One region of the Citrobacter amalonaticus genome, then DNA from elsewhere that is predicted to be linked to it. Evidence: predicted binding sites of a transcription regulator. Region 1 holds the regulator's gene; each other region holds the start of a gene.

The links. Region 1 encodes CRP, which controls carbon source genes, mostly activating them, when cyclic AMP is high. Its sites were predicted from a motif close to ATGTGANNNNNNTCACAT; they were not measured.
Region 2: a site for CRP is predicted at 5,322-5,339, ahead of deoC (deoxyribose-phosphate aldolase). Genes of this name have one in related genera too.
Region 3: a site for CRP is predicted at 4,234-4,251, ahead of rhaS (HTH-type transcriptional activator RhaS). Genes of this name have one in related genera too.
Region 4: a site for CRP is predicted at 2,063-2,080, ahead of idnD (L-idonate 5-dehydrogenase). Genes of this name have one in related genera too.

Annotation. Positions count from the first base shown of each region.
Region 1 covers NZ_CP014015.2:2,284,274-2,292,298, forward strand. The annotation lists gene ppiA (peptidylprolyl isomerase A) at 8-580, shown strand; gene AL479_RS10925 (YhfG family protein) at 689-856, shown strand; gene AL479_RS10930 (putative adenosine monophosphate-protein transferase Fic) at 846-1,448, shown strand; gene pabA (aminodeoxychorismate synthase component 2) at 1,480-2,043, shown strand; gene argD (bifunctional acetylornithine/succinyldiaminopimelate transaminase) at 2,129-3,346, shown strand; gene AL479_RS10945 (YccS/YhfK family putative transporter) at 3,444-5,531, opposite strand; gene crp (cAMP-activated global transcriptional regulator CRP) at 5,583-6,215, opposite strand; gene AL479_RS10965 (OsmC family protein) at 6,523-6,927, shown strand; gene AL479_RS10970 (phosphoribulokinase) at 7,027-7,896, opposite strand; gene AL479_RS10975 (YheU family protein) at 7,951-8,025, opposite strand, start outside.
Region 2 covers NZ_CP014015.2:1,060,072-1,068,096, reverse strand. The annotation lists gene osmY (molecular chaperone OsmY) at 1-575, shown strand, start outside; gene AL479_RS05105 (DUF1328 domain-containing protein) at 701-862, shown strand; gene AL479_RS05100 (patatin-like phospholipase family protein) at 984-2,057, shown strand; gene AL479_RS05095 (metal-dependent hydrolase) at 2,054-2,836, shown strand; gene AL479_RS05090 (YjjW family glycine radical enzyme activase) at 2,825-3,688, opposite strand; gene AL479_RS05085 (YjjI family glycine radical enzyme) at 3,660-5,210, opposite strand; gene deoC (deoxyribose-phosphate aldolase) at 5,472-6,251, shown strand; gene deoA (thymidine phosphorylase) at 6,432-7,754, shown strand; gene deoB (phosphopentomutase) at 7,806-8,025, shown strand, end outside.
Region 3 covers NZ_CP014015.2:1,644,481-1,652,505, reverse strand. The annotation lists gene rhaS (rhamnose ABC transporter substrate-binding protein) at 1-316, opposite strand, end outside; gene rhaD (rhamnulose-1-phosphate aldolase) at 416-1,243, opposite strand; gene rhaA (L-rhamnose isomerase) at 1,354-2,613, opposite strand; gene rhaB (rhamnulokinase) at 2,610-4,079, opposite strand; gene rhaS (HTH-type transcriptional activator RhaS) at 4,380-5,216, shown strand; gene rhaR (HTH-type transcriptional activator RhaR) at 5,371-6,219, shown strand; gene rhaT (L-rhamnose/proton symporter RhaT) at 6,216-7,250, opposite strand; gene sodA (superoxide dismutase [Mn]) at 7,537-8,025, shown strand, end outside.
Region 4 covers NZ_CP014015.2:1,177,658-1,185,682, forward strand. The annotation lists tRNA gene AL479_RS05595 (tRNA-Leu) at 55-139, opposite strand; gene ahr (NADPH-dependent aldehyde reductase Ahr) at 339-1,358, shown strand; gene idnK (gluconokinase) at 1,383-1,925, opposite strand; gene idnD (L-idonate 5-dehydrogenase) at 2,143-3,186, shown strand; gene idnO (gluconate 5-dehydrogenase) at 3,198-3,962, shown strand; gene idnT (gnt-II system L-idonate transporter) at 4,026-5,345, shown strand; gene idnR (DNA-binding transcriptional regulator IdnR) at 5,403-6,401, shown strand; gene AL479_RS05630 (helicase HerA-like C-terminal domain-containing protein) at 6,480-7,982, shown strand.

The sequences.
Region 1 (8,025 bases):
AAATCTCATGCTCAAATCGACCCTGGCGGCTGTTGCAGCTGTTTTCGCCCTTTCTGCTCTCTCTCCCGCAGCGCTGGCAGCAAAAGGGGATCCGCACGTTTTGCTGACAACCTCTGCAGGTAATATTGAACTGGAACTGAATAGCCAGAAAGCGCCTGTTTCAGTGCAAAACTTTGTCGATTATGTGAACAATGGTTTCTATAACAACACCACGTTTCACCGTGTCATTCCGGGCTTTATGGTCCAGGGCGGCGGCTTCACCGAGCAGATGCAGCAGAAGAAACCTAATCCTCCGATTAAAAACGAAGCCGATAACGGCCTGCGTAACACGCGCGGCACCATCGCGATGGCGCGTACTGCCGATAAAGACAGCGCGACCAGCCAGTTCTTTATCAACGTGGCGGATAATGCTTTCCTCGATCACGGCCAGCGTGACTTCGGCTATGCCGTATTTGGTAAAGTTGTGAAAGGGATGGACGTGGCCGATAAGATTTCCCAGGTGCCGACCCATGATGTCGGCCCTTACCAGAATGTGCCGTCAAAACCGGTGGTTATCCTCTCCGCAAAAGTGCTGCCGTAATCCTTCCCCGCGCGGGTGTTGCAAGCCCGCGTCGTTTTATCCTCCCTGCGTAACCGCGTTTTGCTGCTTATACTTGTGGCAAACACGGATCAATCAGGGAGGCGTACAGTGAAAAAACTCACCGACAGGCAAAAATCCCGGCTCTGGGAACAGCAGCGCAACGTGAATTTTCAGGCCAGCCGCCGTCTTGAGGGCGTCGAAAGTCCGTTAGTCACGCTTAATGCCGCAGAGGCGCTGGCGCGTCTGGAAGAACTCCGGAGGCACTATGAGCGATAAAATCGGCGACGACCGCGATCCGTATCTCTACCCCGGACTGAATGTGATGCGTAACCGTCTGGGGATCCACCAGATCGGGCGTCTGGAGCAGGCCGCTTACGAACTGACCGCATTGCGTGCAGCGACCATCGAACTGGGCCCGTCGAAGCGCGGGTTGCCTCATCTGTGTGCGATTCATCGTCAGCTTTACCAGGACGTCTTTGACTGGGCGGGTCATCTGCGTGAAGTGGATATCTATCAGGGTGATACCCGTTTCTGTCATTTCGCTTACATCGAAAAAGAGGGGAATGCCCTGATGCAGGATCTGGAGGAAGAGGGCTACCTGATGGGGCTGCCGAAAGAGAAGTTCGTCAGCCGCCTTGCGCATTATTACTGTGAGATCAACGTGCTACATCCGTTTCGTCTTGGCAGCGGCATGGCACAGCGGATTTTCTTCGAACAACTGGCTATTCATGCTGGCTATCTTCTTCGCTGGGCTGATGTGCCGGTGGCGGAATGGAGTCGGGCGAATCAGGAAGGGGCGATGGGCGACCTTAGCGCATTGCAGGCGATATTTCGTAAAGGGGTAAGCGAAGCTGAGGAAACTGAGTAGAATAGCGCGGTTTTCCTCGACCGGAGCCGCCATGATCCTGCTTATCGACAACTACGATTCTTTCACTTGGAACCTTTATCAGTATTTTTGTGAGCTGGGCGCTGACGTGCAGGTTAAGCGCAATGATGAGTTGACGCTGTCGCAGATCGATGCGCTACAGCCGCAAAAAATCGTCATCTCGCCCGGCCCCTGCACCCCGGATGATGCCGGAATTTCGCTGGAGGTGATTCGCCATTATGCCGGACGGTTGCCGATACTGGGCGTCTGTCTGGGGCATCAGGCGATGGCGCAGGCTTTTGGCGCAACGATCGTACGCGCCGAAAAAGTGATGCACGGAAAAACGTCGCCTATCCACCACACGGGACAGGGCGTGTTTCAGGGGTTAACTAACCCGCTTACCGTCACCCGCTATCACTCGCTCGTCATCGACCCCGCCACACTCCCCGACGGCTTTGAGGTGACTGCCTGGAGCGAAACGCAGGAGATTATGGGGATCCGCCATACGACGTGGGATCTGGAAGGCGTGCAGTTTCACCCGGAAAGTATTCTCAGCGAACAGGGGCATCAGCTGCTGGCAAATTTCCTTAATCGGTGATTTGTGGTTGCTATCCGATGATTTTTTATGCATATTTTGTGATTATATTTTCACATTCATTTTTGCATAACTGGATGGGCATGAGATGGCAACTGAACAAACGGCAGTAACCCGGGCAACTTTCGATGAAGTCATTCTGCCGATTTATGCACCGGCGGAATTTATTCCGGTAAAAGGGAAAGGCAGCCGGGTCTGGGATCAGCAGGGCAAAGACTATGTTGATTTCGCGGGCGGAATTGCGGTGACCGCGCTGGGGCATTGCCATCCGGCGTTGGTGGCGGCCCTGAAAACCCAGGGTGAAACGCTCTGGCATACCAGTAACGTCTTTACCAACGAACCCGCACTGCGTCTGGGACGAAAAATAATCGATGCCACCTTTGCCGAGCGCGTGCTGTTCATGAACTCCGGGACAGAAGCCAACGAAACGGCGTTCAAGCTGGCGCGTCATTATGCCTGCGTGCGCCATAGCCCGTTCAAAACCAAAATTATTGCCTTTCATAATGCGTTCCACGGTCGTTCGCTGTTTACCGTCACTGTCGGCGGTCAGCCGAAGTATTCCGATGGTTTCGGGCCAAAACCGGCGGATATCGTCCACGTTCCGTTTAACGATCTTCACGCAGTGAAAGCGGTGATGGATGACCATACCTGTGCTGTCGTGGTTGAGCCGGTACAGGGTGAGGGGGGCGTTCTGGCCGCGACGCCAGCGTTCCTGAAAGGTCTGCGCGAGCTCTGCGATCAGCATCAGGCACTGCTGGTGTTTGATGAAGTACAAAGCGGGATGGGGCGTACCGGCGATCTGTTTGCCTATATGCACTATGGCGTGACGCCGGATATTCTCACCAGTGCGAAAGCGCTGGGCGGCGGCTTCCCGGTGAGCGCGGTATTGACGACGCAGGAGATTGCTTCAGCGTTTCACGTCGGCTCTCATGGCTCGACCTACGGCGGTAACCCGCTGGCCTGCGCCGTGGCGGAAGCGGCATTCGACATCATCAACACGCCGGACGTGCTGGGTGGCGTACAGGTGAAGCGGCAGAGATTCGTTCAACATCTGCAGCAGATTGATGAGCAGTACCACGTGTTCAGCGATATTCGTGGTATGGGCCTGTTGATTGGTGCCGAGCTGAAACCACAATACAAAGGACGCGCGCGTGATTTCCTCTATGCGGCGGCGGAGGCTGGCGTGATGGTGTTGAATGCCGGTCCTGACGTGATGCGCTTTGCCCCATCGCTGGTGGTGGAAGAGGCGGATATCGACGAAGGGATGCAGCGTTTTGCACAGGCTGTTGCGAAGGTTGTCGGTTAACACCAGGCCTGATGGCGCTGTACTTATCAGGCCTGGTGTCGATAACACGATCCGTGCAGGCCGGATAAGGCGTTATGCCGCTATCCGGTAATCCGTGTTAACCCCGCATATCCCGCAAGCGACGGCTGAGCCAGATTCCGTGGTGCGGCCGCTGACGCCATGCCACAGACGAGATGGTGTGCATGGTGTTAAGGTGACCAATAACGCGCTGCAGATGCTGTTCCAGGGTACTTAACGGACCGTGGGACAGCATTTCTGGCGCTTCCAGAATATTCACATCCCCTGAGCTGCCGGGCCCGTCATACTCCAGTCGCTGCTGACAGCGTTGCAGCGCTATTTCACACGATTGCAGATACCGCTGCGCCAGGTCCGGCGTCAGCATCGTATGCTCACGCGCCAGCGTGGTCATGGCGTTGATATGTTCGACGATAAACTGACTGTGCGTCACCCACAGCTTCATATCTTCCAGATAATGGCTGTTAAAGCCGGGTTCCTGCATCGCCTGATTGAGCGAGTTGAACAACGTATTGTGCGCCTGGTTGACCCGCATACGTTGCCAGGCGAGCGGCGTGGGTTGCGGATCGTCGCTCAGAATCAGACGAATGGCTTCCTGATCGGCCTCCAGCGCATCATGGGCGTTTTTACGCAACAGACCACTCTGCCACTGCGGCCACAGCCAGACGGTGCCGCCAAACGCAATCAGGCAGCCTATTACCGTATCGACAAATCGTGGAATGATGAACTGTTCGCCGTCCAGTGTCAGCAGTTGCAGGGTATACACCGCTGTGACGGTAAATCCAACCGTCGCCCAGCCGTAGTTTTTGCGGATGGTCAGATAACTGACCAGGGTTATTATCAGCATCAGGGCCAGCGTATATCCCTCGGGAATATGAAAGTGCAGCGTCACGCCTGCGATAATCAGCCCCACCAGCGTTCCCGCTGAACGGTGCAGAATACGCACGCGGGTGGCGCCGTAACCGTTTTGCGTCACAAACAGCACCGTCATCAGGATCCAGTAAGGCTTCGGCAGATGCAGCGCGGTTCCCATCAGACTGGCGATGCTGAGCATGACGCTGATCCGCCCGGCGCTACGTAGCGCCGGAGATTTCAGCGAGAGGTAGTTTTTCAACGCCGGCAGCAGCGGTAGCCGACGCTGCTTATCGGCCATCAGATCGCGGGCGTACAACGGGCGCTGGGTGCGAAGCACGCGGGCGATACGGCTGAAGTGCCAGTAACAGAACTGCCCGACGGGGTTATCCGGATGCTGATGAGCAATTTTTTCCAGCGCGCCAATCTGCTTTTGCATAGTGAACCGCGTCGGCAGCCGGTGATACAGAATGTCATCCGCCAGTACGCGCAGGCGAGCGGCGACCGTTTGCGCATTCCAGCGAATCACCTGTTCCGCGTGGCTGCGCTCGACCAGCTTTTGCACTTCTTCCGGCTGATGCAGACTGACGGAGATATGTTCCTGCAGATCCAGCGCTTCCTGAAAGGCGCGCAGCATCCGTTTATAGTCATTATTGTGATGTGCCGACAGCATGTGCATCTGCTGATAGCACTGAGTGATGAGGTCGACGGCTTTCTGCTGGCGCACCAGAAGCGGCGGCAGGGCTTTTTCCGGGTCGGTGTGCTGGGTCAACATGCTGTATTTGGCTTCGCAGTAATCCGCCAGTTCCCGGTATAACAGACTCAGCGACTCGCGCAGCGGCTGTTCGCGCCAGAGCCAAAACCAGAACCAGTTAAATAATCCATACCATAATGTGCCCAGCGCGTAGATCAGCAGCGGCTCCCAGACCGGCATATTTCCCGCGAGGCTCAGTGTGAAAATCGCCGCAATCAGCGAGGCCGGAAGCAAACGCGCGTGGAGGGAGCTCAATTCAGCGGTGACGCCGAGCGTGAGCGTCAGGCCGGTCAGGATCAGGGGTAACGGCACCGCCTGCGCCAGCAGCAGCTGCATGATCAGGCTACAGCCGGCAAACAGCGATGCACCGATAATCAGGCGTTTGAAAAAGCGTTTGTGCGGAGTATCAAGCCCGGCAATGTTGCAGCAGGCGGGAACCAGAGAGAAGAGCAGGCCCAGATGTAACTGCCCGATGATCAGGCCGACGGCCACGGGCAAACAGAGCACCAGCGTTTGACGTAGTGCATAGTTGATTTCTGGGTGATAAATCAGTCTGCGCCACATTGGCAAAACAAAAATGACGCACTACCGGGTAGCGCGTCATTTCCGATGAGATTAACGAGTGCCGTAAACGACGATCGTTTTACCGTGAGCGGAGATCAGGTTCTGATCTTCCAGCATCTTCAGAATACGACCAACGGTTTCGCGAGAGCAGCCAACGATCTGACCAATCTCCTGGCGAGTGATTTTGATCTGCATACCGTCCGGGTGAGTCATCGCATCAGGTTGTTTCGCCAGATTCAGCAGAGTCTGGGCGATACGACCGGTCACGTCGAGGAAGGCCAGGTTACCGACTTTCTCTGAAGTGACTTGCAGGCGGCGAGCCATTTGGGAAGAGAGGCGCATCAGAATATCCGGGTTCACCTGGATCAACTGACGGAATTTCTTGTAGGAAATTTCAGCCACTTCACACGCTGTTTTCGCTCGAACCCATGCGCTACGTTCCTGGCCTTCTTCAAACAGGCCCAGTTCGCCAATAAAATCACCCTGATTCAGATAAGAAAGGATCATTTCTTTCCCTTCCTCATCCTTAATCAACACTGCCACTGAGCCCTTAACGATGTAGTACAACGTTTCTGCTTTTTCACCCTGGTGAATCAGCGTGCTCTTGGACGGGTACTTATGAATGTGGCAATGAGACAAGAACCATTCAAGTGTCGGGTCTGTTTGCGGTTTGCCAAGCACCATGCGCGATTATCCTCTGTTATAAGCTGTCTCCAGAGCCAAAAAATGCCGCTGTCTCTGGGGTTGCAAAAATGTGCTTCCCGCGTCCTGGGAAGAGGCTGTCAAAAACAAACTGCAGCCTTTAATGTGAAGTCCTCTGCATACATGCAGTACATCAATGTATTACTGTAGCATCCTGACTGTTTTAGCATAGCTTTAGCCGTGTGTCTCCTGGTGTCTCGCTTCAGCATGACGGAGGTCGCCTTCCGTTGCGAGAATTGTTATGTACGCGTAATCTGTCAGGAAAATTGACGCACTGGAGTTAAAAAATATGCAAGCGCGTGTTAAATGGGTTGAGGGGTTAACCTTCCTGGGTGAGTCGGCTTCCGGACACCAGATTTTGATGGACGGTAACTCTGGCGATAAAGCGCCGAGCCCGATGGAAATGGTGCTGATGGCCGCGGGCGGCTGCAGCGCAATTGACGTGGTTTCTATCCTGCAAAAAGGCCGTCAGGATGTAACGAACTGCGAAGTGAAACTGACGTCGGAACGTCGCGAAGAGGCGCCACGCCTGTTCACCCACATCAATCTGCACTTTATTGTCACGGGAAATGACCTGAAGGATGCCGCTGTTTCGCGTGCGGTCGATCTGTCGGCGGAGAAGTACTGCTCTGTGGCGCTGATGCTGGGAAAAGCGGTCAACATTACCCATTCGTATGAAGTGATTGCGGCGTAATTTTTCATGTCGCTGGATGGCGGCCAGCGTCTGGTCCGGCCTACAGATTCCTGATTTGTAGGCCCGATAAGCGTAGAGCCATCGGGCACTTCCCATCGTTTATTCGATCTTCTTGCCTTCCATCAGTCGCTGTACCAGCGGCAACATGATGAGTTCCATTGCCAGCCCCATTTTGCCGCCAGGTACCACCAATGTATTGATGTGGGAAATGAATGAACCCTGCAGCATCGCCAGCAGCCAGGGGAAATCGATCCCTTCCAGATTACGGAAATGGATCACGACAAAGCTCTCATCCAGTGACGGGATGCCTTTGGCCGCGAACGGGTTTGAGGTATCTACGGTGGGAACGCGCTGGAAGTTGATGTGGGTGCGGGAGAACTGCGGCGTGATGTAGTTGATATAGTCGTCCATCGAACGCACCACCGAATCCATCACTGCTTCACGAGAATGGCCTCGTTCGCTGGTATCGCGGGTAAGCTTCTGGATCCACTCCAGGTTAACGATGGGGACCACGCCGACCAGTAGATCAACATGGCTTGCAACCTCATGCTGGGGCGTGACGACGCCGCCGTGCAGGCCTTCATAGAACAGCACATCGGTGGGTTCCGGCAGGGGTTGCCACGGGGTAAACGTCCCCGGCACCTGATTCCACGGGACGGCTTCATCGTAGGTATGCAGATATTTACGCGACTGGCCTTTGCCCGTCTGACCGTACTCAATAAACGTCTGTTCCAGCAGACCGAAGTCATTGGCTTCGGGGCCAAAATAGCTGATGTGGCGTCCGGCGTCGCGTGCTTTGCGGATCGCCATATCCATTTCTGGACGGGTATAGCGGTGAAAACTATCGCCTTCCACCTCGGCGGCGCACAGGTTGAGCTGCGCAAAAATTTTACGGAACGCGAGGCTGGTGGTGGTGGTCCCCGCGCCGCTGGATCCTGTTACCGCAATCACCGGATGTTTGGCAGACATGTTAACTCCATCAATAAATTGATTTTTTATTATAGTCGGCCGATAGCGTGCGGGTTATTCGCGAAATTGCTTGCGCGGCATGATGTTGACGGTTTCGTGCAACTCAGACCACACCAGCACCGCTTCTCC
Region 2 (8,025 bases), 1.2 Mb from region 1:
TGATGTTGACCTCCGCTGTGGCAACGGGTTCTGCGTATGCAGAAAACGCCACAACGGATAAAGCGCAATCCGGTGTAGAAAGTGCAGGGCAGAAAGTCGATAGCTCTATGAATAAAGTCGGTAATTTCATGGATGACAGCGCCATTACCGCGAAAGTGAAAGCGGCACTGGTGGATCATGAAAGCATTAAGAGCACCGATATTTCCGTCAAAACCGAGCAGAAAGTCGTGACGCTGAGCGGCTTCGTCGAAAGCCAGGCGCAGGCGGAAGCGGCCGTGACCGTGGCGAAAGGCGTTGAAGGTGTGACCTCCGTTAGCGACAAACTCCACGTGCGCGACAGCAAATCCGACTCTGTGAAAGGCTATGCCGGCGATACGGCAACGACCAGCGAGATCAAAGCGAAACTGCTGGCGGATGACATCGTTCCTTCCCGCAAAGTGAAAGTTGAAACGACCGATGGTGTGGTCCAGCTTTCCGGCACCGTGGATTCTCAGGCGCAAATCGAGCGCGCTGAAAGCATCGCGAAAGCCGTTGATGGCGTCAAAAGCGTCAAAAACGATCTGAAAGCACAGTAAATCTTCGTTTTCTCCTCCGGCCTGGGTCGGAGGACGTCATGAGCATTACACAAACAATAGCGTGAATGAGCAGCCTGAGCGCTCATATCAAGCGGTCGACATTAACTATGGTAAAGGAGAAGCGTATGTTTCGTTGGGGCATTATATTTCTGGTTATCGCGTTAATTGCCGCCGCTCTGGGATTTGGTGGACTGGCCGGTACGGCAGCGGGCGCGGCGAAAATTGTCTTCGTCGTCGGGATTATTCTCTTCCTGGTCAGCCTGTTTACAGGGCGTAAGCGGCCCTAGCGCGTAGAGCGTACAACGATTTTGCTGTCAAGCCAGTCCAGTGGACTGGCTTTTTCGGTTTTAGCCGCCGCCTATTTGCGTTATTTTGGCACATTACATAATAAGAAACAGGAAGGCAGAGGTGGGGCAGCGTATACCCGTCACGCTCGGCAATATTGCGCCGTTGTCATTAAGAACGTTCAAACCGGGTCGCCTGGCGTTGGTCTGCGAGGGCGGCGGGCAGCGTGGCATCTTTACCGCAGGCGTACTGGACGAGTTCATGCGCGCGCAGTTTAATCCGTTCGATCTCTATTACGGCACCTCCGCGGGGGCGCAAAACCTGTCGGCCTATTTGTGCAACCAGCCCGGCTACGGACGCAGAGTCATCATGCGCTATACCACCAGACGGGAATTCTTTGACCCGGTACGCTTTGTGCGCGGCGGGAATCTGATCGATCTCGACTGGCTGGTGGAGTCCACGGCCAGCCAGATGCCGTTACAGATGGATACCGCCTCTCGCCTGTTCGAAACGGGGAAATCGTTTTACATGTGCGCCTGTCGGGGTGATGACTACACGCCGAACTATTTCTCTCCCAATACGCAAAACTGGCTCGATTTGATCCGGGCGTCCAGCGCGATCCCAGGGTTCTATCGTAGCGGCGTATCGCTGGAAGGAATCAATTACCTCGATGGTGGGATCAGCGATGCAATCCCGGTTCGTGAGGCCGTGAAGCAGGGGGCGAAAACGCTGGTGGTGATTCGGACTGTGCCTTCGCAAATGTATTACACCCCGCAGTGGTTCAAGCGGATGGAGCGCTGGCTGGGCGAAAGCAGCCTGCAACCGCTTCTTAATCTGGTTCAGCACCATGAAGCCAGCTATACGGAAATTCAGCAATTCATTGAAAAACCGCCGGGCAAGCTGAAGATCTTTGAAATCTATCCGCCGAAGCCACTTAAAAGCATGGCGTTGGGAAGTCGCATTCCGGCACTGCGGGAAGACTATAAAACGGGGCGACTGTGTGGGCGCTACTTCCTGGCGACCGTGGGAAAACTACTGGCAGCGGAGCCGCCGTTATCACGCCATCTGCCGCAAATCGTCACGCCGACGCCGGTGGTGGTTCCGCCGGCACCGGTGGCCAACGATGCCCATGCGGCGGTGGTGAGCGATGCGCCGCAGGCTAACGATACGACATTCAACAATGAGGATCTGGCGTGAGTTTTCGCTTTATCGATACCCACTGTCACTTTGACTTTCCGCCTTTTACCGGGGATGAAACCCACAGCCTGCAACTCGCAGGTGAGGCAGGCATTGAGAAGATCATCATTCCGGCCACCGCAGCGGAAAACTTTGCTCGCGTGCAGGCACTTGCGGAACGCTTTTCCCCGTTGTATGCCGCACTGGGGCTGCATCCCATCGTGATTGAGCAACATACCGATGAGGATCTTGCGCGTCTGCAACAGGCACTGGCGACGCGCCCGACAAAAGTGATCGCCATTGGTGAGGTAGGCCTGGATCGGTATCGCGACGAGCCGCAGTTCGCGAAGCAGGAGCGGTTTCTGGAGGCCCAGTTGCGGTTAGCAAAACGCTATGATTTACCGGTGATCCTGCATTCCCGGCGCACGCATGACACGCTGGCGATGCATCTAAAACGCCAGGATCTGCCGCGTACCGGCGTGGTGCATGGTTTCGCTGGCAGCCTGCAGCAGGCAGAGCGTTTTGTGCAACTGGGTTATAAAATCGGGGTGGGCGGGACGATTACCTATCCGCGCGCCAGTAAAACCCGTGACGTGATGGCCCGATTGCCGCTGGAGGCGCTGCTGCTGGAGACCGACGCGCCGGATATGCCGCTGAATGGTTTTCAGGGGCAGCCAAATCGTCCGGAACAGGCGGCGAGAGTGTTCGATGTGTTATGCGAACTGCGCCCGGAACCCGCAGAGGCGATCGCTGAGGCGCTATATCACAATACGACAACATTATTTACTCTAGAGATATAACGCAGGGAAGATAAGCTCAGTCACTCCGCGTTCCCGTAATGCCTGCGCCAGCGTCTCCACCTCTTGTGGCGTCGCGCTCGGCCAGGCTTTTGCCTCACCGTATACCCCGTGCGCGTGGAAGGCATTCAGCCGTAGCGGGACATTTCCCAGTTGTCCGATGAATGCGGCGAGCGAATCAATGTGCTGCAGGTAATCCACCTGCCCGGGAATGACCAGCAGGCGCAGTTCTGCCAGCTTTCCTCGCTGCGCCAGCAGCGTAATACTGCGCTTGATCTGCGCGTTATCCCGACCGGTGAGTGCGATGTGGCGCGCGCTATCCCAGGCTTTGAGATCGAGCATCACGCCATCGCAAACCGGTAGCAATTTCTGCCAGCCGGTTTCGCTCAACAGCCCATTGCTGTCGACCAGACAGGTGAGCGACTGGAGCTGTGGGTCGGCCTTAATAGCCGTAAACAAATCTACAACGAAAGGCAACTGCGTCGTGGCTTCGCCGCCGCTGACGGTGATCCCCTCAATGAACAATGACGCTTTGCGGATTTGGCGCAACACCTCGTCAACGCTCATCGTCTGCGCCATCGGCGTTGCCTGCTGCGGGCACATCTGCAAACAGGTGTCACACTGTTCGCAGACATCAGCCTGCCAGACAACCTTCCCGTCACTGAGACTCAGCGCCTGATGCGGGCACTGTAGGACGCATTCGCCGCAGTGGTTGCAGCGCCCCATCGTCCACGGGTTGTGGCAATTCTTACAGCGCAGGTTGCACCCTTGCAGAAAGAGGACCAGGCGACTGCCCGGCCCGTCCACGCAGGAGAACGGTATCACCTTACTTACTGAAGCGCATCTGCTGTTCATGACTGACGACACGAGGTTGGCGTTCCAGAATATGGGTATTGCGTGCGGCCTCTTCACCTAACCAGGTGGTATTGGTCCGCGAGCCTTCGGCGCGGTATTTTTCCAGATCCGACAGACGCACCATGTATCCGGTGACGCGGACCAGATCGTTGCCGCTGACGTTGGCGGTAAACTCGCGCATTCCCGCGTTGAACGCGCCCAGACAGAGTTGCACCAGCGCCTGCGGGTTACGCTTGATGGTCTCATCGAGCGTCAGAATGTCGCTGATACCGGACTGATAATGCGCGTGATGCGGTGCGACGGTTTGCAGGTGGGTGATCGGATCCGGTTCATCGCCATAGGGTAAACGTGCGCCCGGCGTGGTGCCAATATCTGAACTGATCCCCGACTGGGCGTGCAGCATGGCGCGCTGCTGCCAGCCGTATTTCACCGGCGTATTTTCAACAAAATCCGCAAGCTGGGCGCTGATGCGATAGCCCAGATCGTTCGCCGTCTCCTCTTTGCCGTAGCGCGCATTCATACCCGCTTTTTCGCACAACAGGTTAACCGCCTCCGCCAGGCCGTACATACCGAACATCGGCACAAAACGTTGTGGATCGATCAGACCTTCCTGCACCAGGAAGCTATTCTCAAAGAAATGTGATTTTTCATAGAGGAACTCACATCGCGCATCGATGATGGCAATTTGCTGCTGACAGTAGTACGGCAGCGTGCGGTTAAAGAAGTCATAGACAGAAGTGCTGCGCTCGGCAATGGCTTTCAGATTGAGACGAACCAGCGTGCTGCCGCCGCCGGCAAGCGGCAGAGAGTTGTAACAGCTGACGATACCATAGCGACCTTTTGTGAAAATTTTATCATTTATCGGTCCGTTGGAAATATGTGGCTTACTGCATTCACAGATGTTTTTCGCCACGTCCAGCAGCAGATCATCGGGTGTGATTTCCGGGTCGTAGATGAACGTCAGATTAGGCGAAACCTGCTTTAATTCGGCATCGGCGCGTAAAATAGCCCGGGTGATAGGGGTATCGGCCGGGCCAATGTTGGCGTGCATAAAAGCGTCAGGCAGCGTTCTGTCGAGATACCGCCAGAAACGTTTTATTCGAATATCGATCGCTTCTTGTGTTAGAATTTTCACATACGGTTGCAGCAGCGTATCCAGTTGCCCCAGGTAAACCGGCATCGATGTGACGGAAGGCACGTGGTGATACAGAATGGTCAGCAGGGACAGTGCATCGTCCAGATCTTTCGCCCCTTCCAGTTCCAGCCAGGCTGAACCGTTGGCCAGAAAACGCGCGTAATCAGGAAGCACATAGCGCGGTTTATACGGCGCGTGACCTTCAAACATATCGCAGATAACCCCGTCGTCCAGCGCCTGACGCGCCCCGGCGGGCAGTGAAGGGTAAGGCAGGTTGTTCTCTGCTTCCAGTGCGAGGAAATGGCGTTTCTGTTCCGGACTGAGGAGTGAGCTGGTGACGATTTGCTGGCAACGTTGTTGCAGCGCGGTTTCATGGGTCGTAGGCATCGTAATTCCTTTATAGGCCGAAGATCATAACGTCATTGTAGAAAGATGTGCTGCCGGCACTTTGATCCTGATGCGCCTGAGTGGAGAAGAAATCGACAGAAAAGGACTATTATTTGAAGTTGATCTCATTACAGTAATGCAAATTTGTACGTAGTTTTCATTAACTGTGATGTATATCGAAGTGTAATGGCGAGTGGATGTTAGAATACTAACAGACTCGCAAGGTGAGAATTTTATACGGCGATGCCGTTGGAGAATGTTATGAGCGATTTAACTGCAAGCAGCCTGCGCGCACTGAAACTGATGGATCTGACCACCCTGAATGACGACGACACCAATGAAAAAGTGATCGCGCTGTGTCATCAGGCGAAAACCCCGGTCGGCAACACCGCTGCAGTCTGCATCTATCCGCGTTTTATTCCGATTGCACGTAAAACGCTGAAAGAGCAGGGCACCCCGGATATCCGTATTGCGACGGTGACCAACTTCCCGCACGGCAACGACGACATTGAGATCGCGCTGGCGGAAACCCGTGCGGCGATTGCCTACGGGGCGGATGAAGTGGATGTGGTCTTCCCGTACCGCGCGCTGATCGCCGGTAACGAACAGGTCGGCTTCGATCTGGTTAAAGCCTGTAAAGACGCGTGCGCGGCGGCAAACGTGCTGCTGAAAGTGATCATCGAAACCGGTGAGCTGAAAGAAGAGGCTCTGATTCGTAAAGCGTCGGAAATTGCGATTAAAGCTGGTGCCGATTTCATCAAGACGTCGACCGGTAAAGTACCCGTAAACGCCACGCCGGAAAGCGCACGCATCATGATGGAAGTGATCCGCGATATGGGCGTATCCAAAACCGTGGGCTTCAAACCTGCGGGTGGCGTGCGCAGTGCGGAAGATGCTCAGCAGTTCCTCGCTATCGCTGACGAATTGTTTGGCGCTGACTGGGCGGATTCCCGTCACTACCGCTTTGGGGCATCCAGCCTGCTGGCAAGCCTGCTGAAAGCGCTGGGGCATGGGGACGGCAAGAGCACAAGCAGCTACTAATTACTCGTCATACTTCAAGCCGCAGGTGCGTTAGCTGCACTCCCTCACCCCAGTCACTTACTGTAGTAAGCTCCTGGGGATGAGCTCCCTTGCCGCCTTCCTGCGACTCGAATTATTTAGAGTAATCAATCATTGCAGTGGGTTTTCCGCTGCATTTAACCTGATTTATCGGGGGTTACCGTGTTTCTCGCACAAGAAATTATTCGTAAAAAACGTGATGGTCATGCGTTGAGCGATGAAGAAATTCGTTTCTTTATCAACGGTATTCGTGACAACACCGTCTCAGAAGGGCAGATCGCCGCCCTGGCGATGACCATTTTCTTCCACGATATGACTATGCCAGAACGCGTTTCGCTGACGATGGCAATGCGGGATTCAGGAACCGTCCTGGACTGGAAGAGCCTGAATCTGAACGGCCCGATCGTGGATAAACACTCCACCGGCGGCGTGGGCGACGTGACGTCACTGATGCTTGGTCCAATGGTAGCAGCCTGCGGCGGTTACATTCCGATGATCTCCGGTCGCGGACTGGGTCATACCGGCGGTACGCTTGACAAACTGGAAGCGATCCCGGGATTTGATATCTTCCCGGACGACAATCGTTTCCGCGAAATCATTAAGGACGTGGGTGTAGCGATCATCGGGCAAACCAGCTCGCTCGCACCGGCGGACAAACGTTTTTATGCCACCCGCGATATCACCGCGACGGTGGATTCCATTCCGCTTATCACTGGCTCCATTCTGGCGAAAAAACTGGCGGAAGGGCTGGATGCGCTGGTTATGGACGTGAAAGTTGGCAGCGGCGCGTTTATGCCAACCTATGAACTTTCTGAAGCGCTGGCGGAAGCGATCGTTGGCGTGGCAAATGGCGCCGGCGTGCGGACAACCGCGCTGCTGACCGACATGAACCAGGTGCTGGCGTCCAGCGCGGGTAACGCGGTGGAAGTGCGCGAAGCGGTGCAGTTCCTGACCGGCGAATACCGCAACCCACGCCTGTTCGACGTGACGATGGCGCTGTGTGTTGAAATGCTGATCTCCGGCAATCTGGCGAAAGACGACGCTGAAGCGCGTGCGAAATTGCAGGCGGTGCTGGATAACGGAAAAGCGGCGGACGTCTTTGGGCGTATGGTTGCGGCCCAGAAAGGCCCGACCGACTTCGTGGAGAACTACGCGAAATACCTGCCGACGGCAATGCTCAGCAAAGCGGTTTATGCTGATAGTGAAGGGTTCGTCAGCGCGATGGATACCCGCGCGCTGGGTATGGCGGTGGTGTCGATGGGCGGCGGTCGTCGCCAGGCGTCGGACACCATTGATTACAGCGTCGGCTTTACCGATATGGCCCGTCTGGGCGACAGCGTAGACGGGCAGCGTCCGCTGGCGGTGATCCACGCGAAAGATGAAGCCAGCTGGCAGGAAGCGGCGAAAGCCGTCAAAGCGGCAATTATCCTTGACGATAAAGCGCCTGAAAGCACACCAACGGTCTATCGTCGCATTACCGAATAGCTATATACTGATCTGATCGCTTTTTTGCAGCGCAGATGAATGGAGAACAAGATGAAACGTGCATTTATTATGGTGCTGGACTCCTTTGGTATTGGTGCGACGGAAGACGCGGATCGCTTTGGCGACGTCGGTTCCGACACCATGGGACACATCGCTGAAGCCTGTGCCAAAGGCGAGGCTGACAAAGGGCGTAAAGGCCCACTGAATCTGCCAAACCTGACTCGCCTGGGTCTGGTGAAAGCGCATGAAGGGTCTACCGGTAAAATCGCAG
Region 3 (8,025 bases), 640 kb from region 1:
CGCGCTGCATCGCTTTCTTCAGGACGGGCACAACGGCATCGGGATCGTTGGCAGAGATGGCGATCGCATCGACGCCCTGGGCGATCAGCCCATTCAATACTTCGATCTGCGCTTCAGCGGTAGTTGTGGTGGGACCGGTGTAGATCACTTTGACATCACCGATCTCTTTAGCCGCTTCCTGGGCGCCGACGTTTGCCGCTTCGAAAAATCCATTACCTAACGATTTCGCCACCAGGGCGATTTTTACTTCAGCTAAAGCGGAACCGGACAACGCCAGAGCGGCAACGGTGAGGATCAAGCTTGTCTTTATATTCATTGCTTTTACTCCACATCATGTTGATTCCCATAGGGAATGGTTTGGATTTGCAGGTGACAGAGTTCGCCCCGTCTCAGTGAGCGGGGCGCGATGTTGTTATCAATACAGTTCTAATGCACTGGCGAGCGGGGTGACGCCAAAGCGTTTACCCAGCGCGATCAGTTCCTCGCGGCTGATGGTTTGCTTCATACCGCCCATCGACAGCACTTTGACTAACACTTCGGCGGACTTCTCGGCGGTATCGATCAGTCCAAACGCCTCATCCAGCGTCGGGCCGCTGCCGAATACGCCGTGGAACGGCCACAGCACCAGCGAATGTTTCTGCATTTCCTGCGCGGTGGCCTGGCCGATTTCATCGGTGCCCGGCACCATCCATGGCAGAATGCCCACGCCATCCGGGAAAACCACCAGACACTCGGTACTGCCTTCCCATAATTTGCGGGTAAAAAGCGCGGTGCTGTTTTCCAGCACATAGGTCAGGGCGATCAGGTTGGTGGCGTGGCAGTGCATGATCACGCGATCTTTACCTTGCGTGGTCTGGATGCGTTCACAGTGTGACAGGAAGTGTGCCGGCAACTCAGAGGTAGGCACCGCCTCGTTCGTCAGCCCCCATAGAATGTGGTAGCCCGCTCCGTCGCTGTCCACTTTCACGATGCCTAAATTGGCGGCGGGATCGAGCTGTACGTTGCGGAAGAATTTACCGGAGCCGGTCACGATAAACGGCGTGTTCGCCAACTGCGGCATTGGCTGGCTCAGGGCAATGTAGCGTGGCGTTGGATGGAAATCGGCGCTGAAAGGGGCAATATCCGCGTCATCGAGACGCAGCGTCAGGTTGCCGCCGTTGCGCTCGTCCCAGCCTTTCAGCCAGGCGTCGGAGGTGGCTTTAATCATCCCCTGGACAAACCAGGCGTCGAGAATATTTTGCATAAAAGATCTACCTGTCTTAGTCAATGCCCGATGTCGCTGCGCTTATCGGGCTTACGATGTTGAGTGTGTCAGTAGGCCGGATAAGCGCAGCGCCATCCGGCAATGATGTGTTAACCGCGTTTGCTCAAAATCTCTTTCTCATAGGCGCGCACGCTCTCCAGCCACTGACTGCCGGCGGGCGTGTCATGGCGCTGGCAATACATCTCCCATACCGCCTGCCACGGCAGACATTTCTGCTCTTCCAGCAGCGCCAGACGTGCGGTGTAATCGCCGCAGGCCTCCAGTTGGCGCAGATGTTCGGTTGGCTCCAGCAGGGCGCGCAGCAGCGCTTTTTTCATATTGCGGGTGCCGATGACCCATGCCGCGATGCGGTTGATGGAGGCGTCGAAGAAGTCGAGACCGATGTGGACGCGGTCGAACAGGTTGTGGCGTACGATCTCGCTGGCAATCGCCTGGGTTTCATCATCCAGCAGCACCACGTGGTCGCTGTCCCAACGCACCGGGCGGCTCACGTGCAGCAGCAGACGCGGCACATACAGCATGGCGGCGGAGATTTTGTCGGAGATCACTTCTGTCGGATGGAAGTGTCCCGCATCAAGGCACAGCGCGGTCTGGCGGCTGGTGGCATATCCCATGTAGAACTCGTTGGAACCGACGGTGTAGCTTTCTGCGCCGATGCCAAAGAGTTTGCTTTCAACGGCGTCGATATGGTGCGCCGGGTTCAGTTTTTCGCTGATGACTTCGTCAAGCGCGTCCATCAGACGCTGACGCGGAGCCAGGCGGTCCACGGTGACATCTTTCATGCCGTCCGGGATCCAGATATTCATCACTGACGGTGTGCCCAGTTGCTCGCCAAAGTATGCGGATACGCGGCGGCTGGCCTTGCAGTGGTCGATCCAGAACTGGCGGATAGTGTCGTCGGCATGCGCCAGCGTGAAGCCGTCAGCGCTCAGCGGATGCGAGAAGCAGGACGGGTTGAAATCCAGACCGAGTTGATGCGCTTTTGCCCACTCCACCCAGTTTTTAAAGTGTTCCGGTTTGATTTTGTCACGGGCGACCGGGGTATCGGACTCCAGATAGATGGCGTGCAGGTTCAGGCGTTTAGGGCCTGGGATCAGGCTGAGCGCCTGCTCCAGATCGGCGCGTAGCTCATGGGCATTACGCGCTTTACCCGGGTAGTTACCGGTGGCCTGAATACCGCCGGTGAGCGATCCTTCCGGGTTTTCGAAACCGGCTACATCATCGCCCTGCCAGCAGTGCATTGAGACCGGCAGACGATCGAGCTGGCGCAGTGCCTCCTCGACATCAATACCTACTGCGGCGAAGCGTTGTTTCGCCAGTTCCCAGGCTTGTTCCAGTTGAGTGGTCATGCGCAAAGCTCCTTTGTCTGTCGTTTTGAATGAAATTGCGTCACATAGCGGGCAATCTCACTGTCAGGATTGGGGGTAAACGTGGTCAGGTTGTAATTGGCGGTGACCACCTGGCGGAAGTCATCGACGTTGTTGAGTTCATCCAGCGTCATCAACTGGATACCGATGTTGCCGAGCGTAGACGCTTCAACAGGCCCCGCCATGACGCGAATACCGCAGGCATCGGCGCACAGTTGGTTCAGCAGGGCGTTCTGGCAGCCACCACCGACAATGTGCAGTTGGCTGAACGATTCGCCGCGCAGTGTCGCCAGTTCCTGCAGGACATCGGCGTACAGCAGTGCGAGGCTGTCGAAAATACAGCGCGCCAGTTCCGCGTCGCTATCAGGCACCGGCTGTCCGGACTCGCGACAGGCGGCCTGAATTTCAGCGCTCATGTTGGCGGGGTTGATAAAGCGATCGTCATTCGGGTTGATCAGAAAACGGCAGGCGGGCAATGCGTGCGTTGCGGCAATCAGCGCGGACAGGTCATCCACCTGACGCTCTTTCAGCACGCGCTGTAGCAGCCACAGACCCATGATATTTTTCAGTACCCGATAACGCCCTTCCGCGCCGCCTTCATTGGTGATGTTCGCAGCCAGCGCGGCGTCGTTGGTGTAAGGCGTTCTGCTTTCAAAGCCCATTAACGACCAGGTGCCGGATGAGAGATACGCGCTGTGTTTATCAGCCAGCGGCGAGGCGATCACCGCGCTGGCGGTGTCGTGACTGGCGACGGCCACTACGGGGATCTGATTCTTCTGCGGGCAAATCCAGTAACCAATCACGTTGCCCGGATGCGTCGGGTGACCAAACCAGGCGTTGTCCGCTCCCGTCCACGCCAGCAGCGTCTCATCCCAGTCATCACTGTTGATGTTTACCAGTTGCGTGGTGGTGGCGTTGGTGTATTCCCAGTTCAACTCCCCGGTCAGACGGAAGCTGAAGTAGTCGGGGATCAGCAGGGCATGTGCGACCTGTGAAACCCACTCCGGCTTTTGTTCAACCAGCGCACGCAGCTGGTAGAGCGTGTTGAACGGCAGAAACTGGATCCCGCTGCGTTGATAAATGGCGCATTTACCGAGCTGTTCCTGTGCGCGTTGCATCACGCCCGTGGTACGGCTGTCACGGTAGGAAACCGGCAGCCCGACGCGCTGGCCTTGTTTATCGATCAGGACATAGTCCACACCCCAGGTATCAATACCGATACTGTCAATGCGGATACCTTCATCGCAGACTTTTTCCAGCCCCAGGCGGATGGCGTCTTCGAGACTGTCGAGATCCCAGGTGTCGAAACCGTCCTGCTTTTGCAGACAGTTGACGAAGCGATGGATTTCACGCAGCGTCAGGGTGCGATGTTCACTGTCATAGCGCGCCAGCATTACGCGTCCGCTGGAGGCGCCAAGATCGACAGCGACACAATGGCGAAAAGTCATAGTGAGGTCCTTCTGAGTTTCATTAGGCCCAGTCTAGAAAACCTCGTCATGGCTCACCTTCTTGTTACTGACAGGCAAAATTGGCCGCTGGCAAGAAAGCAAAGGTGAACGTGATAACGTTCACAGTTTCCGGTAATAAGCGCGATTTCCCCTGATGTGACGCCGTCCGCATTTCCGGATCTTTCCCGTCTTTTCTTGAAAAATTGACCTTGTTTGCACAGTTTTATGTCAAAAATTTAAGGTGAGGTGGCTAACCCTTAATTACTATTTCTGACATGTTCATTTGACCTGGATGCCATCATGACCGTACTGCACTGCGTGGATTTTTTTCCATCAGGTAAAGCGCCTGTGGCCATTGAACCCCGGCTACCTCAGTCCGCTTTTCCAGAACATCATCATGATTTTCATGAGATTGTGATTGTGGAACATGGCACCGGTATTCATGTGTTCAATGGACAGCCCTATACCATCAGCGGCGGTACGGTCTGCTTTGTCCGCGACCATGACCGACACTTGTATGAGCATACGGACAATCTTTGTCTGACCAATGTGCTCTACCGTTCACCTGATGCGTTCCGCTTTCTGGCCGGGTTGGATCAGTTACTGCCGCAGGAACAGGATGGCGTGTATCCCTCCCACTGGCGGGTGAATCAGAGTGCGCTACAACAGGTGCGTCAGCTGGTGGCAAAAATGGAACAGGACGGCGATGAGAGCGATCTCCCCGGCGTGGCCAATCGCGAAATTCTGTTTATGCAACTGCTGGTGCTGTTACGCAAAAGTAGCCTGATGGAAGGGGCGGAAAATAACGATGCGCGCCTGAACCATTTGATGGCCTGGCTGGAAAATCATTTTGCGGAGGAGGTCTGCTGGGAGGCGTTGGCCGATCGCTTCTCGCTTTCTCTGCGCACGCTGCACCGCCAGTTGAAACAACAGACCGGGCTGACGCCGCAGCGCTATCTCAACCGTCTGCGCTTAATCAAAGCCCGCCATCTGTTGCGTCATAGCGATGAAAGCGTTACAGAAATCGCCTATCGCTGTGGTTTTGGCGACAGTAACCACTTTTCGACCCTGTTTCGCCGTGAATTTGACTGGTCGCCGCGTGACATCCGCCAGGGACGGGATGCGTTACTTCAGTAACGCGAATGCTATCAACGTTTTTCGCCGCCAGAATGTTAATAATCATCAATCTGTGATGCCGGATGGCGACGCGGTGGCGTCTTATCCGGCCTGGGTGTTGACGTAATTTGCGGGCCGGGTAAGGCGAAGCCGTTATCCGGCAAGGAATATTCAGGTGGTGAATCAACTGATTCTTCTAAAAGACGACTTCTTTGCGAATGCCGGACAGGCCGTCGCTGTCGCCGATCGCTATCCGCAGGACGTGTTTGCCGAACATACGCATGATTTTTGTGAGCTGGTGATCGTCTGGCGCGGCAATGGTCTGCATGTGCTCAACGACCGTCCCTATCGCATTACCCGTGGCGATCTGTTCTATATTCGCGCTGAAGACAAGCACTCCTACACCTCCGTTAACGACCTCGTGTTACAGAACATTATCTACTGCCCGGAGCGGCTAAAGCTGAATCTGGGCTGGGAGAACGCGATCCCGGGTTTTAACGGTACGCCGCGGCAACCGCACTGGCGACTGGGTAGTGTCGGTATGACGCAGGCGCGCCAGGTGATAAGCCAGCTTGAGCATGAAAGTAACCAGCATGATCCGATCGCCAACGACATGGCGGAGCTGCTCTTTGGCCAACTGGTGATGACGTTGAAGCGTCATCGCTATGCGACCGACACGCTGCCGGCGACCTCCAGCGAAACGCTGCTGGATAAACTGATTACCGCGCTGGCCGCCAGTCTGGAACGTCCTTTTGCGCTGGATGCCTTCTGCGATCGGGAAGCGTGCAGTGAACGCGTGCTGCGCCAGCAGTTTCGTAGCCAGACCGGAATGACAATTAACCAGTATCAGCGCCAGGTCCGTGTCTGTCATGCGCAATATTTGCTTCAGCACAGCCGTCTGATGATCGGTGAGATTTCGATGAAGTGTGGGTTTGAAGACAGTAATTACTTTTCTGTGGTGTTTACGCGGGAAACCGGGATGACGCCCAGTCAGTGGCGTCATCTCAGTAATTCAACGGATTAGCTTGCCATACCCAGACCGACAATGTTGGCGGCGATGATGATCACCACGCATCCCAGACTCAGGACGCTGACAGGACGACGTCCGGCGTTGTTCCACTCTTTCAGTACCAGACCGACGATACCGCCGCACAGCACGTAGAAACTCATGTGCAGCATCCAACTGATGTAGTCATATTGCGCCGGAATGCGCGCGTGGCCCCAGGCGTAGAAAAAGAACTGCAAATACCACATCAGGCCACCCAGCGCGGACAACAGCACGTTGGTGATGATAAGCGATTTTGCCAGTGAGAAGTCGGCTTTTACCGACAGGTTCTTCACTTTTGCCAGACGAATAAAACAGAAGCCCAGGTTGACCAGCGCGCCGCCGCCCATGATCACCACGTAGCTTGGCAGGGCGACATACAGCGGGTCGACACCCAGCGCCGCAGCGGCTTCATGCATCGGCTTCGCGGCGTTCATCGCAAACGACATGCCTGCGGAGAAAATGCCGCACATTACCGCCAGCAGCAGCCCTTTTTTCAGGTTGAAATCTTCGGCTTTGATGCCCATTTTGCGCTCTTTGAGCTGACCCGCGCGGGTGACGATCCCGACGCCAATCAGCGCAACCAGCACCCCGAGCAGCGTCATACGCCCGCCTTCGGTGTTAATCAACACATCAAAATTGCCGTTGATGATAGGAGTCATCAGCGTACCGACAATCAGCGTGATGCCAATGGCAATGCCAATCCCCATCGACATGCCGAGGTAGCGCATGGTCAGGCCGTAGTTAATATTGCCGATGCCCCACATTGCGCCGAACAGAAACACCGGAAGCAGAGTGGAGAGGCTGAACGAACGGTAGTAGGCCCAGAAGTCGGGCAGTAGCATGGCGCTGATGGTCCACGGAAGGATCAGCCAGGAGACAATCCCGCCGACCGACCACATGGTTTCCCATGACCACTGTTTCACTTGTTTGAACGGGGCATAGAAACAGGCTGCACTGGCCGCACCTATCAAATGCCAAAAAATACCCATCGTAATCGCGTTACTCATCACATCATCCTCATTGTTTTTATCGTCGTTTCTACCCTTCCGACGTCATGAGTTTAAAAATTGCGCAGATGTATAACCTTTTGCCGATTGCCGCGATTTTCCCTTTCTGGCAAAGACCCGGTTAAGTGGGTGATATGGCTCACATAATCAGCAAAAGACGTTAATGTAATAACCTTATTAAAAGTACGGCATTGATAATCATTTTCAATATCATTTAATTAACTATAATGAACCAACTGCTTACGCGGCGTTAACACCCGGCCGCTCGACAATAATGGAGATGATTATGAGTTATACACTGCCATCCCTGCCGTACGCTTATGATGCGCTGGAACCGCACTTCGATAAGCAGACGATGGAAATCCACCATACCAAACACCACCAGACCTATGTAAACAACGCCAATGCGGCGCTGGAAAGTCTGCCTGAATTCGCTAACCTGTCTGCTGAAGAGCTGATCGCTAAACTGGATCAGGTACCGGCCGACAAGAAAACCGTTCTGCGTAACAACGCAGGCGGTCACGCTAACCACAGCCTGTTCTGGAAAGGTCTGAAAAAGGGCACTACCCTGCAGGGCGATCTGAAAGCGGCTATCGAACGTGATTTCGGCTCTGTTGATAACTTCAAAGCGGAGTTTGAAAAAGCGGCCGCAACTCGTTTCGGTTCCGGCTGGGCCTGGCTGGTGCTGAAAGGCGACAAACTGGCGGTCGTTTCAACCGCAAACCAGGATTCCCCGCTGATGGGCGAAGCGATTTCTGGCGCGTCCGGCTTCCCG
Region 4 (8,025 bases), 1.1 Mb from region 1:
TCGCTGTTTTTATGGACTAAAGTAGACGTTAGTAGACTTGAAAAAAGCTTTGTATGGTGCCGAAGGCCGGACTCGAACCGGCACGTATTTCTACGGTTGATTTTGAATCAACTGCGTCTACCGATTTCGCCACTCCGGCACGGAAGGGATGCGGAAAACGTTGTGGATTATACCTGTCATGCGCCACCATGCAAGCGCCAGCGTGTGTCTTCTCCGTTAAGTGTCGAAAAAATCAGCATACTTCCATCCCGCCCTCTTCTTAATCCCCCCTTCTGCAAAGCGACGCCGTTTTCCATGCTCTACACTTTCCTGTTCAACACCACACTGAGGGAAACACGATGTCGATGATAAAAAGCTATGCCGCAAAAGAGGCGGGCAGCGAACTCGAACTCTTTGAATACGATGCTGGCGAACTCAAGCCGGAAGATGTCGAGGTGCAGGTCGATTACTGCGGTATCTGCCATTCCGATTTGTCGATGATCGACAATGAGTGGGGATTCTCTCAGTATCCACTGGTTGCCGGACATGAGGTGATTGGTCGCGTGGCCGCCCTCGGCAGCGCAGCGCAGGGGAAAGGACTGAAGATCGGTCAGCGCGTGGGGATTGGCTGGACGGCGCGCAGCTGTGGTCACTGCGATGCCTGTATCAGCGGTAATCAGATCAACTGCCTGGAAGGAGCAGTACCAACCATTCTCAATCGCGGCGGCTTTGCTGAGAAGCTGCGCGCTGACTGGCAGTGGGTGATCCCGCTTCCGGAAAGCATCGATATTGAATCCGCCGGTCCGCTACTGTGCGGCGGTATCACGGTATTTAAACCGCTGCTGATGCACCACGTCACCGCCACCAGCCGCGTCGGGGTGATTGGCATTGGCGGGCTGGGTCATATCGCCATCAAGCTGTTGCATGCGATGGGATGTGAAGTCACCGCGTTCAGCTCTAACCCGGCGAAAGAGAAAGAGGTACTGGCGATGGGCGCCGATAAAGTGGTGAACAGCCGCGATCCGCAGGCATTAACGGCGCTGGCGGGCCAGTTCGATCTCATCATCAACACCGTCAATGTTGATCTCGACTGGCAACCCTACTTCGAAGCGCTGGCCTACGGCGGCAACTTCCACACCGTCGGCGCGGTGCTGAAGCCGCTGCCGGTCCCCGCCTTCACGCTGATTGCCGGCGATCGCAGCATCTCCGGTTCGGCGACCGGCACGCCGTATGAACTGCGTAAGCTGATGAAATTTGCCGGGCGCAGCAAGGTCTCGCCAACCACCGAACTGTTCCCGATGTCGCAAATTAACGAGGCAATCCAGCACGTACGCGACGGTAAAGCCCGCTACCGTGTGGTGCTGAAAGCCGATTTCTAACGGTCTGACTCAGCGCCTCCCTGTTCAAAGTGAGACGCTGAGTCGCTCTCGTGCCTGGCGAAACGCCAGAACCGCCTGTTGGCACTGCGCCGTCACGTTCTCAATGTCATGATTAATGTCGATACGCGCGATATCGACTTCTTCCGCCAGCGGGCACTCCAGCGCCTCAAACTGACTTTTCAGCAAGCCGACCGGCATAAAATGCCCTGCCCGACGCTGCATCCGCGCCAGGATAATATCGTAGTCGCCATCCAGCCAGAGAAAATGCACGTTAGGACTGCCCTTACGTAAAAAATCACGATACTGTTTTTTTAATGATGAGCACACAATAAAACCCGTCTCATTCTTTTTATACAGACTATAAGATGCATCATTTAAGCGTTCTAACCACGGTAACCGGTCTTCGTCAGTTAACGGTATTCCCTGAGACATTTTATCAATGTTTTTGGCGGGATGGAGATCGTCGCCATCAATAAACTTCGCCGATAATAATGCCGCCACCTTACTACCAATTAACGATTTACCACTTCCTGAAACGCCCATCAAAATATAGCTTTCCCCGGCCATGTAAAACCCTCTGCGTCATATTCCATGGCGCGATACTACGCCTGCACAATCGGCAATTTCACGCTTTTTTATTTCCATAGATGAGAATTATAAAGCGCATCACGTTATGCGTAACATTGTAGTGTAACAATTTTCCAGTGTGACTTGCATCACAAATAAGGACATTTAAAACCGCTTAAATGCACCTGAGATGAAGACCTGACCCAGTGAGGCATTTATGGAAGTGAAAACTCAATCCTGCGTTGTCGCGGGTAAGCGTTCTGTTGCCGTAACACAACAGAATATCGAATGGAATAATAAAGGTACGCTCGTAAAAATAACCCGCGGAGGCATTTGCGGCTCCGACTTACATTATTATCAGGAAGGCAAAGTCGGTAATTTTACCGTCAAAGCGCCGATGATTTTAGGCCATGAAGTTATTGGTAAAGTAGTCCATAGCGATTCAGAAACTTTACGCGAAGGACAGTCGATTGCCATTAATCCGTCTAAGCCATGCGGTCATTGTAAATACTGCCTTCAGCATGAAGAAAACCAGTGCACTGAAATGCGTTTTTTTGGCAGTGCGATGTATTTTCCGCACGTCGACGGCGGCTTTACCCAGTTTAAAACGGTCGATACCGCCCAGTGCATTCCTTACCCGGAACAGGCGGACGAAAAGGTCATGGCCTTTGCTGAACCGTTGGCCGTAGCCATCCATGCCGCACATGAGGCTGGCGATCTACAGGGTAAGAAAGTGTTTATCTCCGGCGTCGGCCCCATCGGTTGCCTGATCGTCAGCGCGGTGAAAACGCTGGGCGCGGCGGAAGTGGTCTGTGCCGATGTCAGCCCCCGTTCGCTATCGCTGGCTCAGCAAATGGGCGCGGATACGCTGGTGAATCCCCAGAATGATTCTCTCGACCAGTGGAAAACGGAAAAAGGCTATTTCGATATCAGCTTTGAAGTCTCCGGCCATCCTTCCTCCATGACCACCTGTCTGGAAGTCACTCGCGCAAAAGGGGTGATGGTGCAGGTCGGTATGGGCGGTGCCGTTCCGGACTTCCCAATGATGATGCTCATCGGCAAAGAGATCGCCCTGAAAGGCTCGTTCCGCTTTACCACCGAATTTAACACCGCAGTCTCCTGGCTGGCGCATAACGTTATCGATCCACTGCCGCTGCTGAGTGCGGAATATCCGTTTACCGACCTGGAGCAGGCGCTGATTTTCGCCAGCGACAAAAGCCAGGCGGCGAAAGTTCAGCTCGTCTTTGAGAATGAAAAATAAGGAACAACATCATGAACGATCTTTTTTCACTGGCAGGTAAAAATATCCTGATCACCGGCTCCGCCCAGGGGATCGGTTATTTGCTGGCAACGGGTCTTGGTCAGTATGGCGCGCAGATTATCGTCAACGATATTACGTCAGAACGGGCAGAAGCCGCAGTTGCAAAACTGCAGCAACAAGGGATCCGCGCCGTTGCCGCTCCTTTTAACGTGACGCACAAACAGGATATCGACGCAGCAATTGACCATATCGAAAAGGATATTGGCCCGATTGATGTGCTGGTCAACAACGCCGGGATCCAGCGCCGTCATCCGTTTACCGAATTCCCGGAGCAGGAATGGAACGACGTGATCGCGGTTAACCAGACCGCCGTGTTCCTCGTCTCCCAGGCGGTCACCCGCCGGATGGTGGAGCGCCAGGCCGGGAAAGTGATCAACATCTGCTCGATGCAGAGTGAGCTGGGTCGCGACACCATCACCCCGTACGCCGCCTCGAAAGGCGCCGTGAAGATGCTGACTCGCGGTATGTGCGTTGAGCTGGCGCGCCATAACATCCAGGTTAATGGCATCGCACCGGGGTACTTCAAAACGGAAATGACCAAAGCGCTGGTTGAAGATGAAGCCTTCACCTCATGGTTGTGCAAACGTACCCCTGCCGCTCGCTGGGGCGATCCGCAGGAGCTGATTGGCGCGGCGGTATTCCTCTCCTCCAAAGCCTCAGACTTCGTCAACGGACACCTGCTGTTCGTCGATGGCGGCATGCTGGTCGCTGTGTAACCACTGAACAACCCTACGCAGCGCGCAAGCGCTGCCTTTTTGGCACACATAAGAGATAAGATTATGCCATTAATCATAATTGCGGCAGGCGTCGCGCTGCTTCTGGTCCTGATGATTGGCTTTAAAGTCAATGGATTCATCGCCCTGGTCCTGGTTGCAGCCGTCGTGGGATTCGCCGAAGGGATGGACGCACAAGCCGTTTTACATTCCATTCAAAACGGGATCGGCGGCACGCTCGGCGGGCTGGCGATGATCCTCGGTTTTGGCGCAATGTTGGGGAAATTGATTTCTGATACGGGGGCCGCGCAGCGCATCGCGACCACCCTGATCGGGACGTTTGGTAAAAAACGCGTGCAGTGGGCGCTGGTCATCACCGGACTGGTCGTCGGGCTGGCGATGTTCTTCGAAGTCGGCTTTGTACTGCTGCTGCCGTTGGTATTTACGGTGGTGGCTTCATCCGGTTTGCCGCTGCTGTACGTCGGCGTGCCGATGGTGGCTGCCCTCTCGGTCACCCACTGCTTCCTGCCGCCGCATCCGGGGCCGACCGCCATTGCGACGATTTTTGAAGCCAACCTCGGCACCACGCTGCTGTACGGGTTCATTATCACCATTCCTACGGTGATTGTCGCAGGCCCGCTGTTTTCAAAACTGCTGACCCGCTTTGAAAAAGCGCCGCCGGAAGGGCTGTTTAACCCGCACCTGTTCACCGAAGAGGAGATGCCGTCCTTCTGGAACAGTATCTTTGCGGCGGTGATCCCCGTCATACTGATGGCCGTTGCCGCCGTCTGTGAAATTACACTGCCCAAAACCAACTCAGTGCGGGTATTCTTTGAGTTTATCGGGAACCCTGCCGTCGCGCTGTTTATCGCCATCGTGCTGGCGATTTTCACCCTCGGTCGACGCAATGGCAGGACGATTGAACAGATCATGGATATCGTCGGTGACTCCATCGGCGCCATCGCCATGATTGTGTTTATCATCGCTGGTGGCGGCGCGTTTAAACAGGTTCTGGTGGACAGCGGCGTGGGTCAGTATATCTCGCACTTGATGACCGGCACCTCGTTGTCGCCGCTGCTGATGTGCTGGACAGTGGCCGCGTTACTGCGCATTGCACTGGGATCGGCGACCGTCGCCGCGATCACGACCGCAGGCGTGGTACTGCCGATCATTAACGTCACCCATGCCGATCCAGCGTTGATGGTGTTGGCAACCGGGGCCGGTAGCGTAATCGCTTCGCACGTAAACGATCCAGGATTCTGGCTGTTCAAGGGCTACTTTAACCTCAGCGTCGGTGAAACGCTGCGGACGTGGACCGTGATGGAAACGCTGATTTCAATCATGGGGCTGCTGGGCGTGCTGACGCTGAATGCGGTTCTGCATTAAGGCGTGATTAACCACCGGGGGGCGATGTCGCCGCCGCTCCCCGGTACCGGAGAGAAGATGAGGAACCACAGAATTTCTTTGCAGGACATCGCCACGCTCGCGGGCGTGACCAAAATGACGGTGAGTCGCTATATCCGCTCGCCGAAAAAGGTCGCAAAGGAAACTGGCGAGCGTATCGCGCAGATCATGGAGGAGATCAACTACATCCCGAACCGTGCGCCGGCCATGCTGCTGAACGCGCAAAGCTACACGCTTGGCGTGCTCATTCCCTCCTTTCAGAACCAGCTCTTCGCCGACATTCTTGCCGGCATTGAATCCGTTACCTCTGACCACAACTACCAGACGCTGATTGCCAACTACAACTACGATCGAGAGTCGGAAGAAGAGTCGGTGATCAATCTGCTCTCCTACAATATCGACGGCATTATTCTTTCCGAGAAGTATCACACCCTGCGCACGGTGAAATTCCTGCGCTCGGCGGCCATTCCCATTATCGAGCTAATGGATATTCAGGGCGATCGGCTGGATATGGAAGTCGGGTTTGATAACCGCCAGGCGGCATTTGATATGGTCAGCACCATGCTGGATAAACGCCAGCGGCGCAAAATTCTCTATCTCGGCTCGAAAGACGATATCCGTGATGAACAGCGTTTTCGCGGCTACTGCGACGCGATGACGCAACGAGGCCTGACGCCCCTGCGCGTTAACCCGCGGGCGATCTCGTCGATTCGTCTGGGCATGCAGTTGATGCGTGATGCGCTGATTGCCCACCCGGATTTAGACGGCGTGTTTTGCACCAACGATGATATTGCGATGGGCGCGCTGCTGTTCTGCCGGGAACGCGAACTGTCCGTACCGGAACAGGTCTCCATTGCCGGTTTCCACGGTCTGGAAATGGGCCGACAGATGATCCCCAGCCTTGCCAGCGTCATCACGCCCCGCTTTGACATTGGCCGCATGGCGGCACAGATGTTGCTAAGTAAAATCAAAAACAACGACCACAACCACAATACGATCGATTTGGGATACCAGATTTACCACGGCAATACGCTATAAGTGATTTTCTCTCCCCGGCGCATATTCTCTTTAATTCACATTGCCTATACTCGACGCAGGATAAATGGAGGAAATCTAATGAGCTCACCCCTGCTGATTGCCCGCACGCCAGACACTGAACTGTTTTTACTCCCCGGGATGGCGAACCGCCACGGGCTAATTACCGGGGCGACCGGGACCGGGAAAACCGTCACGCTGCAAAAGCTGGCCGAGTCGCTGTCGGAAATCGGCGTACCGGTATTTATGGCCGATGTGAAAGGTGACTTAACCGGCGTCGCCGCCGAGGGCCTGGCCTCCGAAAAACTGCTCACCAGACTGAAGAATATCGGCATTACCGACTGGCAACCGCACGGCAATCCGGTGGTACTGTGGGATATCTTCGGCGAAAAAGGTCATCCGGTTCGCGCCACGGTCTCAGACCTCGGGCCGCTGCTGCTGGCGCGTTTGCTGAACCTCAACGAGGTGCAGTCCGGCGTGCTGAACATTATCTTCCGTATTGCCGATGACCAGGGCCTGCTGCTGTTAGATTTCAAAGACCTGCGGGCTATCACGCAATACATCGGCGATAACGCCAAATCCTTCCAGAATCAGTATGGCAACATCAGCAGCGCCTCGGTCGGGGCGATCCAGCGCGGGCTGCTGACGCTTGAACAGCAAGGCGCAACGCACTTCTTTGGCGAGCCGATGCTCGACATCAAAGACTGGATGCGGACCGATGCCAGTGGCAAAGGGATCATCAATATTCTCAGCGCCGAGAAGCTCTATCAGATGCCAAAACTCTACGCTGCCAGCCTGCTGTGGATGCTCTCCGAGCTTTACGAGCAACTGCCGGAAGCCGGCGATCTGGAAAAACCGAAGCTGGTTTTCTTCTTCGACGAAGCGCATCTGCTGTTCAACGACGCCCCGCAGGTGCTGTTGGATAAAATCGAACAGGTGATCCGTCTGATCCGCTCGAAAGGGGTTGGCGTCTGGTTTGTTTCGCAAAACCCGGCGGATATTCCGGATAACGTCCTCGGTCAGTTGGGCAACCGCGTTCAGCACGCCCTGCGCGCCTTCACGCCGAAAGATCAGAAAGCGGTGAAAACCGCCGCGCAGACCATGCGCGCCAATCCGGCATTTGATACAGAGAAGGCGATTCAGGAACTGGGCACCGGTGAAGCGCTGGTTTCATTCCTGGATGCCAAAGGCAGTCCATCGGTCGTCGAGCGGGCGATGGTGATCGCCCCGTGCTCACGGATGGGACCGGTGACGGATGATGAGCGCAATGGGCTTATCAACCACTCTCCGGTTTATGGCAAATATGAAGACGACCTGGATCGTGAATCCGCGTTTGAAATGCTGCAAAAAGGCGTCCAGGCGACGACTGAAGCGCAAAGTAACCCGACGACGAAAGGCAAAGCGGTGGCGGTTGACGACGGGATCCTCGGCGGACTGAAAGACATTCTCTTCGGCAGTACCGGACCGCGCGGCGGCAAGCGCGATGGCGTAGTGCAGAGCGTGGCGAAAAGCGCAGCACGTCAGGTCACCAATCAGATCATTCGCGGGATGTTAGGCAGCTTAATGGGCGGCAGAAAACGATAGTACCGGTGATAAGCGCAGCGCCATCAGGCACTGCGCTTTACGT